DNA from 2 places in the Branchiibius hedensis genome. Region 2 is predicted to be linked to the other one. Evidence: riboswitches for the same ligand, from Rfam matches in the RefSeq annotation. Region 2 holds a riboswitch; the other holds the start of a gene.
The links. A riboswitch is a leader RNA that binds a small molecule or an ion and turns the genes downstream of it on or off. The one in region 2 is predicted to bind cobalamin.
Positions count from the first base shown of each region.

Region 1 (9,065 bases), 410 kb from region 2:
CACGTAGGTGTTGATGTAGTCCGCGTTCAGACCGAGGATGCCGCGCGGCAACAAATCCCGGTTGTAGGCCGACTCCATCTCCACCGCATCCAGGATCATCGCCCGGATCTCGTCGGCGAACTCCTGCGTCTGCAGGTCGGGATTCTCCTCCAGCACCGTCAGGATCAGGTTGATCCCGAACTTGAGGTGCAACGACTCGTCCCGCACGATCCAGTCGATGAGGGAGCCGAAGTTGCGCAGGAGGTTTCGCTGCCGGAAGCTCAGCGCCACCATGAAGCCGCTGTAGAACCAAATCCCCTCCAGCACAACGTTGTACGCCACCAGATTGCGCACGAAGTCCCGCTTGCCCTCGGTGGTGGTGATGTCCAGCTGGGTGCTCGCCATCCGCTCGATGAACTTCACCTCGAAGGCTTCCTTGGCGGCCATCGAAGGGATGTCGACATGCGCGCTGTAGGCCTCGTCGCGGTCGATCGGGAAGGTCTCCAGCACGTACTCGAACGCCATGCAGTGGTTGGCCTCCTCCCACATCTGCTTGGCCAGGTAGAGGTGCCCCTCCGGCGCGTTGATGTAGGGGTAGACCCCGAAGGCCAACGCCTTGTTGACCAGCAACTCGTTGGGATTGAAGTAGCTCATCAGGAAGGTGACCGCGTGCCGCTCCTCGGCGGTCATCCGCTCGAAGTCGGCCAGGTCCTCCCCCAGTTGCACCTCATGCGGGAACCACGTGTTGGCCACTGCCTGGTTATAGAGGTCGTAGGCCCACTGGTAGCGAATCGGCTTGAGTAGCAGACCATCCTGGATACCGGTGCCGAGAATCGTCATTGGCATGCCTCACAGTTCAAGAGTTCCTGGGGGTCGGTCGGGCAGACCAGACCTTCGATGATTTCCGGTACGTCGATCGCTGGCTTCTCCTCGATCGTCACCTCCCGCGGTGACGGGACGGGTGCCTTCTCGGGAGCGGTCTTCTTGGCGAAGCCGAACCCGCCGCCACTGCGGCCACTGGCCTGCGCCTTGTTGACCTTCACGGTCGATTGCTCAGCGGTGTGCCGCGGCTTCATGTGCAGGTAGTAGGTCGTCTTCACACCCTTGCGCCACGCATCGATGTAGAGGTCGGCCATCGCACCCACGTCCCGGGACTCCAGGTAGATGTTGCGACTGATCGCCTGGTCGATCCACTTCTGCGCCCTGGAGGCAATGACCAGATAGGCGTCCGGCGGCAGTTGGAACGACGTCTGGTAGGTCTCCAGCAGGTCCTCGGGGATGCCGGGCACCGCTGACAAGTCGCCTTGCGCCCGGAGCAACTCCTCCCGCACCTGCTCCCACAGTCCGCGCTCCTGCAGGGCAGCCACGAGGTTGCGGTTGACTTCGAGAAACTTCCCGGCCGAGGTCGCGCGCGAAAACAGTTGGGAGAACTGCGGATCCAGCCCCGGGGTGGTCCCGGCGACCAACCCGATGGACGCGGTGGGTGCGATGGCCATCAGGGTCGCGTTGCGGATGCCACCCTTCACTTTGGTGCGCAGCGCGTCCCAGTCCAGGCGCGCCGTACGGTCGACTTCGACCTCGACGCCGCGGCGCCGCTCGAGCACGTCGAGGGTGTCGTACGGGACCAGCCCCTTGGACCAGCCGGATCCCTCGAAGTTGGCGTAGGCACCCCGCTCGGCAGCCAGATCACACGACGTGTCGATGGCGTGCCAGGAGATGAACTCGGTCACTTGGTCGATGAGGTCAGCAGCCTCCGGACTGGCGTAAGACAGGCCCAGCCGCTCGACGACATCGGTGAAGCCCATCAGACCCAGACCGATCGCGCGGTTCTTACTGTTGGAGTGCTCGGACTGGTGGACCGACGACTTGGTGATGTCGATGAGGTTGTCCAGCTGCCGCACCGCCAGGCGCGTGGACTCGGCCAGGCGGTCCCAATCCCATTGGCCGTCAACCAGGTGCCGTGACAGGTTGATCGAGGCAAGGTTGCACACCGAGACGTTGTCGCGGTCCTGCGGCAAGGTGATTTCGGTGCACAGGTTGCTCAGGTGGATGGTGCCGGTGTTGTCGTTGAGCGCCCGCTGGTTGATGGTGTCCTTCCAGGTCAGCCACGGGTGCGAGGTCGTCTGCAGGGAAACCAGGATGGCCTTCCACTGCTCCCTGGCCCGCACCTTCCGATACGACCGCAGACCGCCGCGCTCGGCGAGGGCCACGTACTCGGCGTACCGCCGGGAGAAGTCATCGCCGACCAACTCGACCAGGTCGGGGGTTTCCAGCGGGTCGAAGAGGTACCAATCGTCATCGGCGACAACCCGCTTCATGAACTCGTCGCTGATCCACACGGCTGTGTTGGCCGTGCGGGTGCGACGGTACGGGTCGCCGGCGTTCTGCCGCAGGTCGAGGAACTGCGGGAAGTCCAGGTGCCAGTTCTCCATGTAGAAGCACAGCGCACCGAACTTCTTGCCACCCCGGGACACCGCACGCAGGATCGAGTCGATGGTGTGCATGAACGGGATCGGCCCGGTCGATGCGGTGTTGTTGGACCGGATCGGGCTGCCCTCGCTGCGTAGCTTGGTGACCGAAAGGCCAATGCCACCAGTGCCTTTGGTCAACCACATGACGTCGCGCATTGAGGTGGCGATGTGCTCGATGTCGTCATCCATCTGCATCACGAAGCAGTTGGACAGCTGCGGGGTCTGCGTGCCGGCGTTGACCAGCGTCGAGCCGGCCGCGAGGTAGTCCAGCGAGGCCATCTTGCGGTAGAAGCCGATCGCGGCTTTGGTGGGCTCGGTCTCGCCCACCGACAGACCCATCGCGACCCGCATCCAGAAGTAGGCGGGCACCTCGATCGGGTTCCGGCGTGCGTCGGTGGCCATGTAGCGATTGCGCAGGGTGACGATGCCGATGTAGCGCAGACCTTCGTCGAGTTGCGGATCGAGGGCTGCCGCGAGGTCTTCGAGGTCATAGGTGCTCGCAAGGCGCTTGTCGAAGAGTCCGTCCTCGACGCCTTCGCGGATGTACCCGGGGAAGCGGGCCTGGTGCAGCAGCGCCAACTCGGTCGTCGTCTCGAAGTCGCCGAGGACCTTCTTGTAGATGGTTTTCAGCAGCAACCGGCTGGCGATGACGTCGAAGTCCGGGTCGTCCTTGACGTTCTGCACCGCGACGTTGATCGCGGCCTCGTCGAGTTGTTGGGTGGTGATCCCGTCGAAGAGCGTGATCGCCAGCTCCGAGGCGATCTGCATGGTCTTGGCCATCGCGTCCGGCAGACCGGCGGCCGCCCGCTCGATGGCCCGGTTGATGCGATCGGCGTCGTACGGCTCACGAGTGCCGTCGCGTTTGGTCACGTGAAGTGTCACTGCTGCGTTCCTTCCCTCGAAGTCCGCTCACGGGCGGGGAAGGGGGAGGTAGCGCGCAGCGATCGACGTACCTGCCCGGCTCGTCCCACGAAAGCCGCAAGCACCCCGCCGCAGGCTGCGGCAGGGGCAATGGCAGGTCTTCGGACTCGTGACTGTGCGGCTCTCACCGCGCCTACCGGCCGTCGCTTCCCAGGTGGCTCACCCAGTGCTGATGACGGCTTTCGTCCTCACTTACCGCTGCGGGGCAGTGCCGGAATCTCACCGGCTTCCCTCTTGCCCCTCCCCGGTGTTCGCCAGGGAGGACCACTGCGTGCGCCACACTATCTAGGGGTTGCTTCGCTGACAACCCCTAGATGCTGTGTTCCGGCGTGTCGAATCACATGAATGTCATTTCCGCAGGTCAGCGCCCGGCCGCCCTGCCACTCTGCCCCGCCACCTTCCCCTCACCGATTTTGAGGATTTAGACGTTGCTGAGGATGCTGCGCGCCCAGAAGTCCTCAGGAACCTCACTGTCCTCAGAATCGTCGAGCGGTTATCCACACATCTGCTTCGGCGGCCGCGCGTCAACCAGCACATTCCGCAACCGTGTCCGGATGACCATCGTTGAAGTAACGCGACGCGCCGGCGGCATCGTCCCCACCCGCGCATTACGGGCGGCCGGATTCAGTGATCACGCGATCCGACAGGCCCTCGCGACGCGACAGATCTACCGTGTGCGCAAAGGTTGGGTCGCAACGCGTGACGTCGACCCGGCCGTCATCCGAGCGGTCCGCGCCCGCGGCGTGTTGACCTGCCTGAGCGAGGCGATTCGACGGGGCTTGTGGGCAATCGACGACGGTCAGATTCACATCGCGGCGAGGAAGCACGCCGGTGGCATCAAGTCCACAGGTTGCGTCGTCCACTGGGCCGAGCCAGCAATTCCGCGACATCCCGACGTCGCTGCGGACTCACTGGAAAACTGCCTGCTACTCGTTGCCGACTGCCAACCCCATGAGCGCGCAGTCGTAATCTGGGAGTCGGCGATGAACAAGGCCCTCGTCACCGCTGAGTCGATGGGGCGGCTGCCGTTGAGTCGGCGCGCTCGCGCCGTGCTTGCAACAGCGGCGCCGTGGTCGGACTCCGGCCTGGAGTCGATCGCGATGACCCGGTTGAGATTCCTGGATGTGCGGATCCTGCAGCAGATAGTCATCGCAGGACGTCCGGTGGATCTGCTGATCGGCGACCGCCTCGTCGTCCAGATCGACGGCGGGCATCACGTGGGACCACAGCGCGACAAGGACATTGCGCACGATGCGCTGCTGATCACCATGGGGTACGTCGTGATTCGCGTCAGCTATGACCAGGTCGTCAATCACTGGCCGGAAGTGCAGCACCGCATCATGCAGGCCGTGGCCCAAGGGGTACACCTCGCCGCCTGAGACCGGGCCAATTTTGAGGATGGCGAGCTTTCTGAGGACGCACAGAGCAGCGGCGTCCTCAGAAACGTCGGAATCCTCAAAATCGTCGGGAGGGGGCTGGGATTGGGGTGAAAGCTCGCCGGGAAGGTGTTACGGGCAGGTCACAAACCCGCGCGGCGACCCTCCCCCGGCACCGCAGGATGCCAGGATCAGGGAACGACCGTCACGGTCGATGTGCCGATTTTCAAGGAGCAGCAATGCGCAGCATCACCAAAGCCTCGGGTCTGGGCGCCATCACGGCGGTCGCGCTCATGACCGCACTGTCCGCATGTGGGTCTGACAGCCTCAACACGGGCAGCACCGGCTCGGCCTCGCCCACCGGCAGCGTGACCACCGGCGGTGCGGACTCCAGCCTTGCCGCGATGGTTCCTGCGGACATCAAGGCCAAGGGCACGCTGACCATCGGGTCCGACGCCAGTTACGCGCCCAACGAATACCTCGAGGGCGGCACGACCGTCGTCGGTATGGACGTCGACCTGTTCAACGCCGCCCTGGCCAAGTTGGGCCTGAAGGGCACCTGGCAGAACGCCAACTTCGACACCTTGATCCTCGGCGTGACCTCCGGCAAGTACGACGCCGCCGCGTCCTCCTTCACCATCAACGCCGACCGGATGAAGCAGGTCAACATGATCAGCTACTTCTCCGCCGGCAGCCAGTGGGTCACCGCCAAGGGCAACCCCAACAAGGTGGATCCGGACAACGCGTGCGGCCTCACCGTCGGTGTGCAGAAGGGCACCGTGCAGGTCGATGACCTGACGGCGCGCAGCAAGAAGTGCACCGAATCCGGCAAGGAAGCCATCACCCAGGTCGTCGAGCAGGACCAGTCGAAGGTCACCGCGGACCTGATCAGCGGCAAGGTTCAGGCGATGGTCGCCGACTCCCCCGTCGCGCTCTACGCGGTGAAGCAGACCGGTGACAAGCTCGAGGCCGTTGGCAAGATCTACGACTCGGCCCCCTACGGCATCGTGGTCGCCAAGGACCAGACCGACTTCGCCAAGGCCATCGCGGCTGCCTTCACCGCAATGGAGAAGGACGGCAGCTACAAGCAGATCCTGGCCAAGTGGGGCCAGGAGTCGGGTGCGATCACGACCTTCGAGGTCAACCCCAGTGTCGGTTGATCCACGGACGACGACGGACCGGCCGGGCGAAATCAACGCCCGGCCGGTCCGGCATCCCTGGCGCTGGGTAGCACTGGCGATCATCGCCGTCCTCGTGGCGATGATGATCTCCTCCTTCGTCACCAACCCCCGATGGGATTGGGGCTTCGTCGGCACGGTGATGAACTACAAGCCGGTCCTGCAGGGTCTGGTCCAGGGCACCATCGTCGGCACCATCGGCGCCATGATCATCGGCATCATCGGCGGCGTGATCCTGGCGATCATGCGCCTGTCGGAGAACCCGGTGCTGCGCGGCGTTGCGTTCGTCTACACCTGGTTCTTCCGGGCGATTCCCCGACTGGTGCTGTTGGTCATGCTCGGCGCCGGTGTTGCGGTGCTCTACCCGAAGTTGGACATCGGTTTTCCCTTCGCCCAGCAGATCCTCGGCCTGGACAACGCGCTGATGATCGGCACCATCAACGTCAGCAAACTGTCCAACGGGATCATCGTGGGCATCATCGGCCTGGGCCTGTCCGAGGCGGCCTACATGGCCGAAATCGCCCGGGCTGGAATCCAATCGGTCGACCCCGGCCAGGCCGAAGCAGCGAAGGCCCTCGGTATGAGCAGCGGTAAAGCGATGCGCCGGATCATCCTGCCGCAGGCGATGCGGGTCATCGTGCCGCCGACCGGCAACGAGACCATCGCCATGGTCAAGGACACCTCGCTGCTGTCCGCGGTTCCGGTGACCATGGAGTTGTGGTTCCAGGTCGAACAGGTCGCGAACCAGACCTACCGCATCGTCCCCGCGTTCGTCGCCGGTGTGATCTGGTACCTGATCATCTGTTCCATCCTGATGGTCGGCCAGTCCTACCTGGAGCGCTACTTCGGCCGCGGTTTCGGCACCGGCCCGGCAGCGGGCGCCAAGAAGAGTCGGCTTCGCCTCAACTTCATCGGAGGTGACCACTGATGAGCACGACAACCCCCGGTAAGCCCCTGGTCCACGCCCTCAACGTGACCAAGTCCTTCCACAGCACCCAGGTGCTCAAGGGCATCGACATCGACGTCCACTCCGGTGAAGTGGTCTGCCTGCTCGGCCCGTCCGGTTCCGGCAAAACGACCTTCCTGCGCTGCATCAACCAGTTGGAGACCATCAACGGTGGCCGTATCTGGGTCGATGGCGAACTCATGGGGTACGACGATCGCGACGGCACGCTGTACCGCCTGAGCGACAAGCGAATTGCCCAGCAACGCGGCGAGATCGGCATGGTCTTCCAGCGCTTCAACCTGTTCCCGCACAAGACGGCGTTGCAGAACGTCGCCGAGGGCCCGATCCAGGTGCAGAAGCGCTCCAAGGCCGAAGCCCTGAAGGAAGCCCGCGAGCTGCTGGACCGGGTCGGCCTGGCCGAACGCGCCGACCACTACCCGGCGCAGTTGTCCGGTGGTCAGCAGCAGCGCGTCGCGATCGCCCGCGCCCTGGCGATGAAACCGAAGCTGATGCTCTTCGACGAACCCACCTCCGCACTGGACCCCGAATTGGTCGGCGAAGTGCTGGACGTGATGCGCGAATTGGCCGAGGCGGGCATGACGATGATCGTGGTCACCCACGAGATCTCGTTCGCCCGCGACGTCGCCGACCGGGTGGTCTTCATGGACGGCGGCGTCGTCGTCGAGGAAGGCCCGTCCAAAGAGGTCATCGCCCGCCCGCAGCACGAGCGGACCAAGACCTTCCTGCGGCGCATCCTGGCCGAACAGCACGAGAGCGCGGTGCCGCAGGTGCCGGTGGCCGATCCCGCCGACGGGTGAGTCTGCCGTTCGGGATCGCCATCGTGCGGGGCAGCTCCATGGAGCCGACGTACGTCGAGGGCGACCGTCTGGTGGTGCGCTACAGCCGGCGTGTGCACCAGGGCCGGCCCCACGTCGTACGTCTACCGAAGGGACCGGACGGTCCCCGGCCGGTTGCCGTCAAGCGGATCACCCGTCGTACTGCTGACGGCTGGTGGCTCAGCTCGGACAATCCGAGCGGCACCGACTCACGGCAGTTCGGTGCCGTCGGCCCGGACGCGGTGCTGGCAGTCGTGCTGTTCCGGCTACCACGACGGTTGCCGCGACGCGGTCGCACCTGACCCCACGGAGTAGGTGCGCCTTCCAGCGCGCCCCGCCCCCGGAGTAGTTTCGACGTAGCGGACCCGCCCGATCGGAGTCCCGCCTATCCGAGCCAACGAAAGGACGCCACATGCTTCGCAAGCTGTTCGCCCCCACCATCGAGGTCAGCGCTCACTGCGACCTGCCGTGCGGGGTGTACGACCCGGCCCAGGCCAAGATCGAGGCCCAGTCCATCAAGGGCATCTGCGAGAAGGCGGAGGGCAATGACGAGCCCGACTTCCGCACCCGCGCCCTGATCATCAAGGAGCAGCGCTCCGAGCTGGTCAAGCACCACCTGTGGGTGCTGTGGACCGACTACTTCAAGCCGCCGCACTTCGAGAAGTACCCGCAGCTGCACACCCTGATCAACGAGGCCACCAAACTCGCGGGCGCCTCCGGCACCAAGGGTTCGCTCGACGTGGCGGTCGCCGACCAGCTGCTGGCCAAGATCGACGAGATCGCGGACATCTTCTGGGAGACCAAGAAGGCCTGAGTCACAGCACCTCACGAGAACCGCCGCCGGCCCCGCCGGCGGCGGTTTTCGTTGGCTCGACGGCATTCTTCGAATAGCTATCTAAAACACCGGCCGGGTTGAACCACGTGACGCCGGTCACGCGCTAGCTTGATCGATGGCCGCGGACCTCAGCGCGGTCGAGAGCCAGTGTCCACCGTCGGAGGGAGCCCCACCATGTCTGAATCCGAACCGGTAGCAACCAGACCCGATCCGAACGCCGCACCACCGGCCCGGCGCGATCTGCAGATCCTCATGGCGATCTTCTTGATCATCCCGCTGCTCGCCCTCATCCCCGTCGGCTGGTACTCGAGGGAGGATCCGAAGCTCGGTAGCTTCCCGTTCTTCTTCTGGTACCAGATGCTGTGGGTCTTCCTCACCGCGATCTGCACCTCGATCGCCTACGCGTTGTCCAAGAAGGCCCGTCCGCGGCAACCGATCGCCGAACGCACCCTCGGCGCAGATGACCACCAGGCGGGTGAACTGTGAATACCCTTGTCGCAGCAGCGAATCCGTCAGAGCCCAA
Region 1 is NZ_UESZ01000001.1:491,940-501,004, reverse strand. Features, by position in the region: gene DR843_RS02570 (ribonucleotide-diphosphate reductase subunit beta) at 1-819, opposite strand, end outside; gene DR843_RS02565 (ribonucleoside-diphosphate reductase subunit alpha) at 816-3,332, opposite strand; cobalamin riboswitch at 3,447-3,655, opposite strand; gene DR843_RS02560 (endonuclease domain-containing protein) at 3,926-4,750, shown strand; gene DR843_RS02555 (ABC transporter substrate-binding protein) at 4,987-5,907, shown strand; gene DR843_RS02550 (amino acid ABC transporter permease) at 5,897-6,853, shown strand; gene DR843_RS02545 (amino acid ABC transporter ATP-binding protein) at 6,853-7,689, shown strand; gene DR843_RS02540 (S24 family peptidase) at 7,686-8,009, shown strand; gene sodN (superoxide dismutase, Ni) at 8,120-8,521, shown strand; gene DR843_RS02530 (DUF3311 domain-containing protein) at 8,717-9,028, shown strand; gene mctP (monocarboxylate uptake permease MctP) at 9,025-9,065, shown strand, end outside.
Region 1: linked by a shared signal. The riboswitch ahead of DR843_RS02565 (ribonucleoside-diphosphate reductase subunit alpha) and the one ahead of DR843_RS04490 (prenyltransferase/squalene oxidase repeat-containing protein) in region 2 are both predicted to bind cobalamin.

Region 2 (9,065 bases):
GGCGAACCCGGCGAACACTTCGACATTCCGGAGCCACGTCGCGAAAGCGTCGTGGGCGCCGGCGCCGTTGAGATCTCCTGGCGCGAGAGTGTCGCGTTGGTGCGAGCGCACCGAGCCGGCGAGACCTTCGATCTCGCCGGCCTGCGCGCCCTGGATCAGTCGGCCAGCGACTCGGCCAACGCGACCACCGTGCGCACGCCGTGGCCGGTGCCACCGGCGGGGGTGTAGCCGTAGGGTGCCTTGTCGTTGAACGACGGACCGGCGATGTCCAGGTGGGCCCACGGGATCTGCGTTCCGCCGACCTCGCCGACGAACTCCTGCAGGAACAACGCGGCCGTGATCGCACCACCCCACCGCTCACCGGTGTGCTTCACATCGGCGATCTGTGAGTCCAACGACGGACGAAGCTCCTGCAGCAGGGGCATCGGCCACATGTCCTCGCCGGTCGCCTTGGCGGCGCCGATCACCTGATCGACGATCTGGTCGGTGTTGCCGATCACCGCGGTGGTGCGACCACCGAGCGCCACCATCGCGGCGCCGGTCAGGGTGGCGACATCCAGCATCAGGTCGGGCTTGACGCTCGAGCCGATCGCCAAGCCATCGGCCATCACCAGGCGGCCCTCGGCGTCGGTGTTGATGATCTCGACCGTCTTGCCGTTCGGCATGGTGACCACGTCGCTCGGGCGCTGGGCGTCGGCGCCGGTCATGTTCTCCGCCAGGCACAGGTAGGTCGTCACGGCGATCGGCAGGCCGAGGGCAGCGATGGCACCCGTGGCAGCCGCCACTGCTGCGGCTCCCGCCATGTCGCTCTTCATCGTGAGCATCCCGTCGGCCGGCTTCAGGCAGAGCCCGCCGGAGTCGAAGGTGATGCCCTTGCCGATCAACGCGATGTGCGCCTTGGCGCGGGCCGGCTTGTAGGTCAGGGTCACCAGGCGCGGGGGACGGGCCGAGCCACGACCCACACCGATCAGACCGCCGCACTGCTGGCGCTCCAACGACTTCTCATCGGCCACCCGTACGGCGACCTTGCTGCCGGTGAAGTGTTTGCGCGCCTCCGCAGCGAAGGAAGCCGGGTAGAGGTCCAGGGGCGGAGTGTTGACCAGGTCGCGCGCCCAGCTGACCTGATCGGCGACGGCAATCGCTCGTGCGAGCACCTTGCGCGCGGCCGCGCCCTTGGCGTCCGCGGTGACGACCGTGAGCCGCCCCACGGGGGCTTTGGCGTCCTTGCTCTTGTACGTCGTGAAGGAGTACGCGCCGAAGAGCGCGCCTTCGGTGGTGGCAGCCAGCAACGCCGGCGTAGCGCTGGGGAAGAGCAGCGCCGCGTGCGAGGTACCGGCCAGTGCCCGCGCAGCCGAGCCCGCCGCGCGACGGACGGATTCCGCGTCGTCGTCTCCGGGGACGGCGCTCAGACCACTGCCGACCACCAGAACGAGCGCCTGCGTGCCGGGCACCCCGGTCACCTTGATGATCTCGTCGGCGGCACCCGATGCACCGACTGCGGTCAGGTGCGCGTCCAGATAGCTCAGCGCCTCCGGGGAGAGCCACTCGACGGGAACGACACCCGCTGCCTTGTCCTGCTGGTAGGACAAGGCCACCAGGGTCGCGACGGCCGGTCGGGTGGGGATGCGGTCGGACAGACTGATCGAGGTCATGAAGCGGATTCCTTCGCGTGGTCGGGTGATCGGTTCACCGCGCAGGTCTGCGGCACTCCCGGTAAAGATACGCCGCGGTCTTCGATACCGTTCGGGCATGACTCTCGCGCATTCTCCGCTGCATGACCGCCACGTTGCCCTGGGCGCCAAGATGGCCGACTTCGGTGGCTGGGAGATGCCGATCGAATATCCCGGTGGGGAGTGTTGCGTGAGCACCAAGCGGTGCGGGAGCGGGTCGGCATCTTCGACGTGAGTCACCTGGGCAAGGCGCGCGTCGCCGGACCGGGGGCTGCCGAGTTCGTCAACGCAGCCTTCACCAACGATCTGCGTAAGGTCGCACCGCCGAAGGCGCAGTACACGATGTGCCTTGATGAGGCCACCGGCGGTGTGGTCGATGACCTGATCCAGTACTTCGAGGCCGAGGACGACGTCTTCCTCGTCCCGAACGCCGCGAATACGAGCGAGGTCGTCCGACTGCTGGAAGCCGCTGCGCCGGAAGGTGTTTCGATCACCAACCTGCACACCGACTACGGCGTGATCGCCGTCCAGGGCCCGAGGAGCACCGAGGTGGTCGCGGCTCTGGGGCTGCCGACCGAGTTGGATTACATGTCCTTCGAACGGGCCGACTGGCAGGGCCGCGAAGTCATCGTGCTGCGCTCGGGCTACACGGGCGAGAAGGGCTACGAGCTGGTGCCCCGGTGGGACGACGCGCCGAAGCTGTGGGATGCCCTGATCGAGGCCATGGCGCCGTACGACGGCCTGCCGGCTGGTCTGGGCGCGCGCGACACCCTGCGCACCGAGATGGGCTATCCGCTGCACGGCAACGACCTGTCGATGCAGATCACCCCCAACATGGCGCGGGCCGGTTGGGCGGTCGGTTGGAAGAAGGACACCTTCTGGGGCAAGGAAGCGTTGGAGGCCCAGAAAGCGCGCAAGGACTACCGCCTGACGTGGGGACTGCTGGCCACCGGCCGCGGGATCCCGCGAGCGCACTGCGCCGTCCTTGGCGCGGACGGGCAGGTGATCGGCGAAGTCACCTCCGGCACCATGTCGCCGACTCTGAAGCAGGGCATTGCCCTGGCGCTGCTCGATCGCGGCGTCGCTGAGGGCGACGAGGTGACGATCGACGTCCGGGGCCGGGCGCTCCCGGCAACCGTGGTCAAGCCGCCGTTCGTGACGCCGCACGTGAGCTGACGCGCTCGGCGTCCGTCAGTCGTCCGTCAGTACGGCAGCGCGGGAAAGGCCGACAGATCCACGGCCCGGCCACCCAGGAGGAGGACGGCCCGGCTCAGGTGGTTGGACAGCACGGTGTTCGCCTGGCCCAGAGCGTCCTGCAGCGCGCGATCGATCGGTGTGTCGGCGGCCACCATCAGGCCGAGTTCGCGGCTGATCACCACCGCGTCGTAGGGCAGGGCCGACAGCAGGGCCGCGAGTTCGAGACTGGCGTCGGTGACCACCGCCGCCGCCTTCTCGGGCGCTTCCCAAGCACCGGCTGCGGTGATCTTGCCGGTGACCCACGCTGGCAGGTTGTCGACCGCGACGGCGTTGCGGGAGTAGAGGATCGAGCGCACCAGGTCGGTGGAGTCCTCGGCCACCCAGCCCTGCGGAGTCGAGTCCAGGGCGGGTGCCGTGACGGTGCTGATCGTGGGGGAAAGGGCCGGGTCCGCACCGTCGGCGACCGGGCGGAGCACTCGGGTGCCGTCGCCTGGAAGCAGCGACTCGGCGTACCGGCTCACAGGGGTGTGCACCCCGGCGAGGACGAGAGTCGTGGTCACGGGGACGAGCGTAGCGCGCGGATTGGACGCCGCCAGGATCGCCCGCACGGTTGCGATACCCTGGCCACCTGCTCAGGTCCGTGATCCGAGCAGGCACGGTGGATGGGGAAGCCGGTCAGAATCCGGCGCTGGTCCGCAACCGTAGGTGGTCTCACGACCACGAGCCGGGATACCAGCCATCGCGCAGCAACTCACACCCGTCGAGATCTGCGGGCCGAGTTCCAGGCTTTCCGCCCAGAATCAGGTCAGGCAGAGGACCTTCAGGAAGGCCTCATGCATCCCACCACCGCCGCGCGCCGCGCCGGCATGTTCGCGATCCCCGCCGGCGTTCTCGCCGTCACGCTGGCGTTCGGACCTCCCGCATCGGCCGCGGACAGTACCGAACCGGGCCACCCGGCCTCTCGCTACCTGGCGCTGCGCATCGCCGACGGGGGCGGGCGACTGTTGTATGACCCCTACCAGGGCCAGCAGTACGACAACCTCGGCGGAACCGCGGACGCGATGATGGGCATGATCGCCAACGGCACGAGCATGATCGCGGTCAAACAGGCCAGGGACTACCTGCAGAAGAACGTCGCCAACTACATCGGCAGCGGCACCGAGTTGTACGCCGGTGCGACGGCGAAACTCCTGCTGGCCGTCGACAGCTCCACCAGCCGGGTCGACCCCACTCCTTCCGTGCGCAACTTCGGTGGCGTCGATCTGGTCGCCCGGCTGCAGAGCCTGCAGACCGAGAGCGGCCGCTTCAGCGACCAGTCCAGTTATCCCGACGGCGACTACTCCAACGGCATCACCCAGTCCCTGGGGATCCTGGCGCTGTCCAAGGTCGGTATCAAGGCACCGACGACGGTCGCCTACCTGCTCAAGCAGCAATGCAGCGATGGCGGTTTCGACCTCACCCTGGACGATCCGAAGGGCTGCACCAGCGACCCGGACACCACCGGATACGCGGTGCAGGCGTTGGTGGCGGCCGGCAGTGATCGCGCCGCGGTCACTCGGGCCACCAACTACCTGGCCGCCGCGCAGAAGTCGAGCGGTGCGGTCGGAAACGGTCAGACCGGAGTGGCGAACTCGACGGCGCTCGCGGCAATGGCCTTCTCAGTCGCCGGGGACACCGCCCGGTGGAGCAAGGCCCGCAGCTACCTGTTCAGCCTGCAGTACCCCTGCAGTACCCCGCCGAAACTGCGTGGTGCCATCGCCGCCAACGCGCAGATCCGGGCCAGCAAGATCGCCGAAGGTGCCAAGGCCAAGCCGGACCAGTCCGATGACGTCGCCACCGGGCAAGCGCTGGTCGCGATGGCGGGTGCGAACTACATCACGTTGGACGCGAACCTGGCCGTGGGCGCGATTCCCGCGGACGAGTGCGCTGCGACGCCGCCTGCGACGTCGGTGACCCCGCCGCCGTCATCCTCGGCAGCGTCGTCGACGTCAGCGGTCAGTTCGTCCTCCGCAGTGACCGGACCGCCGGTCGTCACCGACGGTCCTGAGACCGGTGCTCCGGGGGCAGAGGGTGTGGCCATCGTGCTGCTGGGCGCTGTCGCCGTCGGCGCCGGTGGCCTGTCGGTGGCGCGCCGCGGCCGTGGCCGTCACACCCGATGAGGGGCGCTCTGCGGACGTCCCTCGCGGTGTTTGCCGCCGTGGTGGTGGCACTGGCGATGCTTGTCTGGCAGGCTCCCGCGAGCCGGGCGGCGGCCTGCGCCACGACCACCAGCGGCGTGACGGTGGTCGTGTCCTGGAACGGTGTGGACGGCAAGAGCGGGGTCACGGTCCGATGCGCCCCAGGCAGCCCGTCGTCGGCCTGGTCTGCTCTGCAGTCGGCTGGATTCAGCGCGGCCGGGGTGCAGCAGCAGCCGGGTTTCCTCTGCCGGATCAACGGCTCGCCGGCCAAGGACCCGTGTGTGCGCACCCCGCCCGCATCGGCCTACTGGGCGTTGTGGGTCGGACCGGCGGGCGGCTCCTGGCGGTACAGCTCACTCGGGGTCGCCAGCTACGTTCCGGCGCCAGGGACCGCGGTCGGATTCAGCTTCGGCGCCGGGGCCCAGCCGGGCATCAAGCCGCCCGTGGTCAGCTCGGGCGGGAGTTCGCAGCCGACGACCACACCGACTCCCAAGCCGACGGCGACATCCAGCCCTGCGCCCAAACCCACCTCGAGTCCGCGGCCGTCGTCGACGCGGCCCTCAGCAGCCGTTCCCACCCGGACGCCGAGCTCCAGCAGCACCGCGGATCAACCGCACAGCGGCCCGAACAGCCAAGGAGCACAGGCCAGTTCGTCATCCGCACGTACGTCGAGTGCAGGCTCGAGGAGTACCTCGAGTTCGGGCGGGGCCACCGATGAGTCCGCCACGGCGTCGACGACCTCGTCGAGCACGGTGTCGTCGAGCAGTTCCGCGGCGCACACCAGCGACGGCCCGTCGAGCACGCAATCCAGCAGCACTGCAGGTGGTGCAGCTGCTGCCGGCTCTCCGGCGAGCACATCATCCGCCTCGGGCAGCGGCACGCCGATCGCGGTCGGTGCCGGCGTCCTTGCGGTCGCCGGGCTTGGCGGGGCCGGCATCGTGGCTGCCCGTCGCCGTCGCGGCTGAGCGTTGATCGGTGGCACGGTCTCTGCACGCGGCATCACTGGCCCGCTCCCTGCATCCAGGAGCCTGGTGGGTGTGGGCGATCTGTGTCGCGGCGGCGGTCAGTCAGATCACCAACCCGCTGCTGCTGGCGATCGCCATGGCCGCAGTGGTGTTCGTGGTCATGTCGCGCCGGACCGACGCCCCCTGGGCACGTGCCTTCCGGTGGTACATCTACCTCGGGCTCTTCGTCATCCTCACCCGGGTGATCCTCTACATCCTGGTGGGCGCGAAGACCGGCGACGTGGTACTGGTGAGGTTGCCGACCATCACCATGCCCAGCTGGGCGGCCGGCATCCAGCTGCTCGGCCCCATCAGCCTCGACGGTCTGGTCGTGGCGGCCTGCGAGGGTCTGCGGCTCGCAGCGATGTTCGTGTGCTTCGGTGCAGCGAACGCCCTTGCGAACCCGCGCCGACTGCTGCGGCTGCTGCCCTCAGCGTTGCGCGACGTGGGCACGGCGGTCGTGGTCGCGGTCAGTGTGGTGCCGTCCTTGGTGCTCGGGGTCGGCCGCGTCACCCGGGCCCAGCAATTGCGCGGCGACCTACGCGGCGGGATCCACCGCATCCGCCGGGTCGGGCTGCCATTGATGGAGGAAACCCTCGAGCGATCGTTGGCCCTTGCGGCAGCGATGGATTCGCGCGGCTACGGTGCGTTGCGTGAGCAGTCCCGGACCAGCCGGCTGATCACCGGCGCGGTGACCTTCCTCGGTTTGATTGGTGTGTGCGTGGGCTTGTTCGGGCTACTGGACCAGGGTGATATCCCGGTGAAACTCAGCCTCGGTTTGTTGATCGGGGGACTGGGGCTGGGCGTGGCGGGTGTCGCGCTGGCCGGCCGCCGGAGCCCGGTGACGATCTATCGACCCGACCCGTGGGGCATACCCGAGGCATTGACCCTGGAGTGCGGATTGTGGACCGTAGGCCTGGTGTACGCCGCCCTCGACGCGCACCCGGAGGCGGCGGCGATGCCAACCTCACCACTCGGCGTACCTGGTGTGCCGTTGTTGGCCCTGGCTGGATTCCTGGTCGCCGCGTTGCCCGGGGTCTTCACCCCGGATCCGATGAGCGCCGGACGCGAGGTGGTGGGCACATGAACGAGATCGTGCGGTTCGACCGGGTCAGCCTGGCCTATGAGGGTACGCACACGCCGACGCTCATCGAGGTGGATCTGAGTGTGGAGATGGCCGAACTGGTCCTGATCGTCGGACGCACCGGTTCGGGTAAATCGACGTTCCTCACCGCGATCAACGGACTGATGCCGCACTTCACCGGCGGCACGGTCACCGGCACCATCACGGTGGCCGGGCGGAGCACCGCCGAGCACCGGCCCCGAGACCTCGCGGACGTCATCGGCTATGTCGGGCAGGATCCGGCGGCCAGCTTCATCACCGACACGGTCGAGGAGGAACTCGCCTACGGGATGGAGCAGCGCGGGCTGGCCCCCGAGGTGATGCGCAAACGGGTCGAGGAGACCCTCGACGTCCTCGGCATCGCCGAGTTGCGCAACCGGCCCCTGAGCGACCTGTCCGGCGGGCAGCAACAACGCGTGGCGATCGGGGCGGCCCTGACCATGCAACCGCAGGTGCTGTTGTTGGACGAACCGACCTCCGCGCTGGACCCCAACGCGGCCGAAGACGTCCTGGCGACCATCACCCGACTCGTGCACGACCTGGCCGTGACCGTCATCGTGGCCGAGCACCGGATCGAACGCGTCATCCCGTACGCCGATCGCGTCATCCACGTGGGCACCGACGGTCGGGTGCGGATCGGCGAACCGGCCGCCATCATGGCTGTTTCGGATGTGGCACCGCCCCTGGTCGAACTCGGTCGACTGGCAGGGTGGACGCCGCTGCCGTTGTCGGTGCGCGATGCTCGGCGGCAGGCCGGCCGGATGCGTGCAGCCGCCGCGGACATCGCTGCACCCCTGCCGAAACCCGCGAGCAGCGCCCCGATTCTGACGGCCAGGAGCATCGGGGTCACCTACGGGCGGGTCCCCGCCGTCCGTGGGGTGGATCTGGAGTTCTTCCCCGGGCAGGTCACCGCCCTCATGGGCCGCAACGGGTCCGGCAAGTCCTCGCTGCTGTGGGCGCTGCAGGGCAGCGGTGCGATGGATCACGGCAGCGTGCGGGTCGACGGGCAGGACCCGCGCTCGTTGTCGGCGGGAGCGCGCCGCGAACTGGTCGGCCTGGTCCCGCAAACCGCCGCCGATCTGCTCTACCTGGCCAGCGTGGGTGCGGAGTTGCGGGCGGCGGACAGTGCCGCCGGCGCGGCGCAGGGCACTGCGCGCGCGCTGCTGGATCAGTTCGCCCCGGGCGTGCCTGACGACCGGCATCCGCGGGATCTGTCTGAGGGGCAACGGCTTTCGCTGGTCCTGGCGATCCAACTCGCCGCCCGGCCGCACGTCGTACTTCTGGATGAACCCACGCGCGGGCTCGACTACGACGCCAAGGCAGCCCTGCGCCGGACCGTCCGCCGGCTTGCCGATGAGGGTGCGGCGGTGCTGATCGCCAGCCACGACGTGGAGTTCGTTGCCGCCGCCACCGATCGCGTCGTGCTGATGGCCCAGGGCGAGGTGATCGCCGACGGTTCCACCCCGGACGTCGTGTTGGCCTCGGCGGCCTACGCACCGCAGATCGCCAAGATCATGGCACCCGTTCCGGTCCTCACCCTCGAACAGGTCGAGCCGCTGGTGGTGGCGTCGCGATGACGGCCGCGATCAGTCTCAAACCACGGTCGCTGGCCGCGATCGCCCTGGTCAGTGCCGTCGGCGCCTTCGGCTTCCTGTGGCCGCTGTTCGTGGCCCCCGGATCGGTGCTGGCGCAACACGCCCGGGACGCGCCGCTGCTGTTCGGACTGCTCCTGCCGCTGCTGCTCGTGGTGCTGCTGGCGGAGGTGTCCGAGGGCGGGATCGACGCCAAGGCGATCGCGATGCTCGGTGTGCTCAGTGCTCTGGACGCGGCCATCCGGCCGCTGGGTGCCGGCACGGCAGGGATCGAGGTGATGTTCTTCCTGCTGGTCCTTGCC
Region 2 is NZ_UESZ01000001.1:905,695-914,759, forward strand. Features, by position in the region: gene DR843_RS04470 (DUF4031 domain-containing protein) at 1-228, shown strand, start outside; gene DR843_RS04475 (leucyl aminopeptidase) at 156-1,652, opposite strand; partial or broken gene gcvT (glycine cleavage system aminomethyltransferase GcvT) at 1,750-2,846, shown strand; gene DR843_RS04485 (bifunctional adenosylcobinamide kinase/adenosylcobinamide-phosphate guanylyltransferase) at 2,873-3,427, opposite strand; cobalamin riboswitch at 3,485-3,622, shown strand; gene DR843_RS04490 (prenyltransferase/squalene oxidase repeat-containing protein) at 3,701-5,026, shown strand; gene DR843_RS04495 (hypothetical protein) at 5,415-5,645, opposite strand; gene DR843_RS04500 (hypothetical protein) at 5,652-5,981, opposite strand; gene DR843_RS04505 (CbiQ family ECF transporter T component) at 6,020-7,135, shown strand; gene DR843_RS04510 (ABC transporter ATP-binding protein) at 7,132-8,748, shown strand; gene DR843_RS04515 (ECF transporter S component) at 8,745-9,065, shown strand, end outside.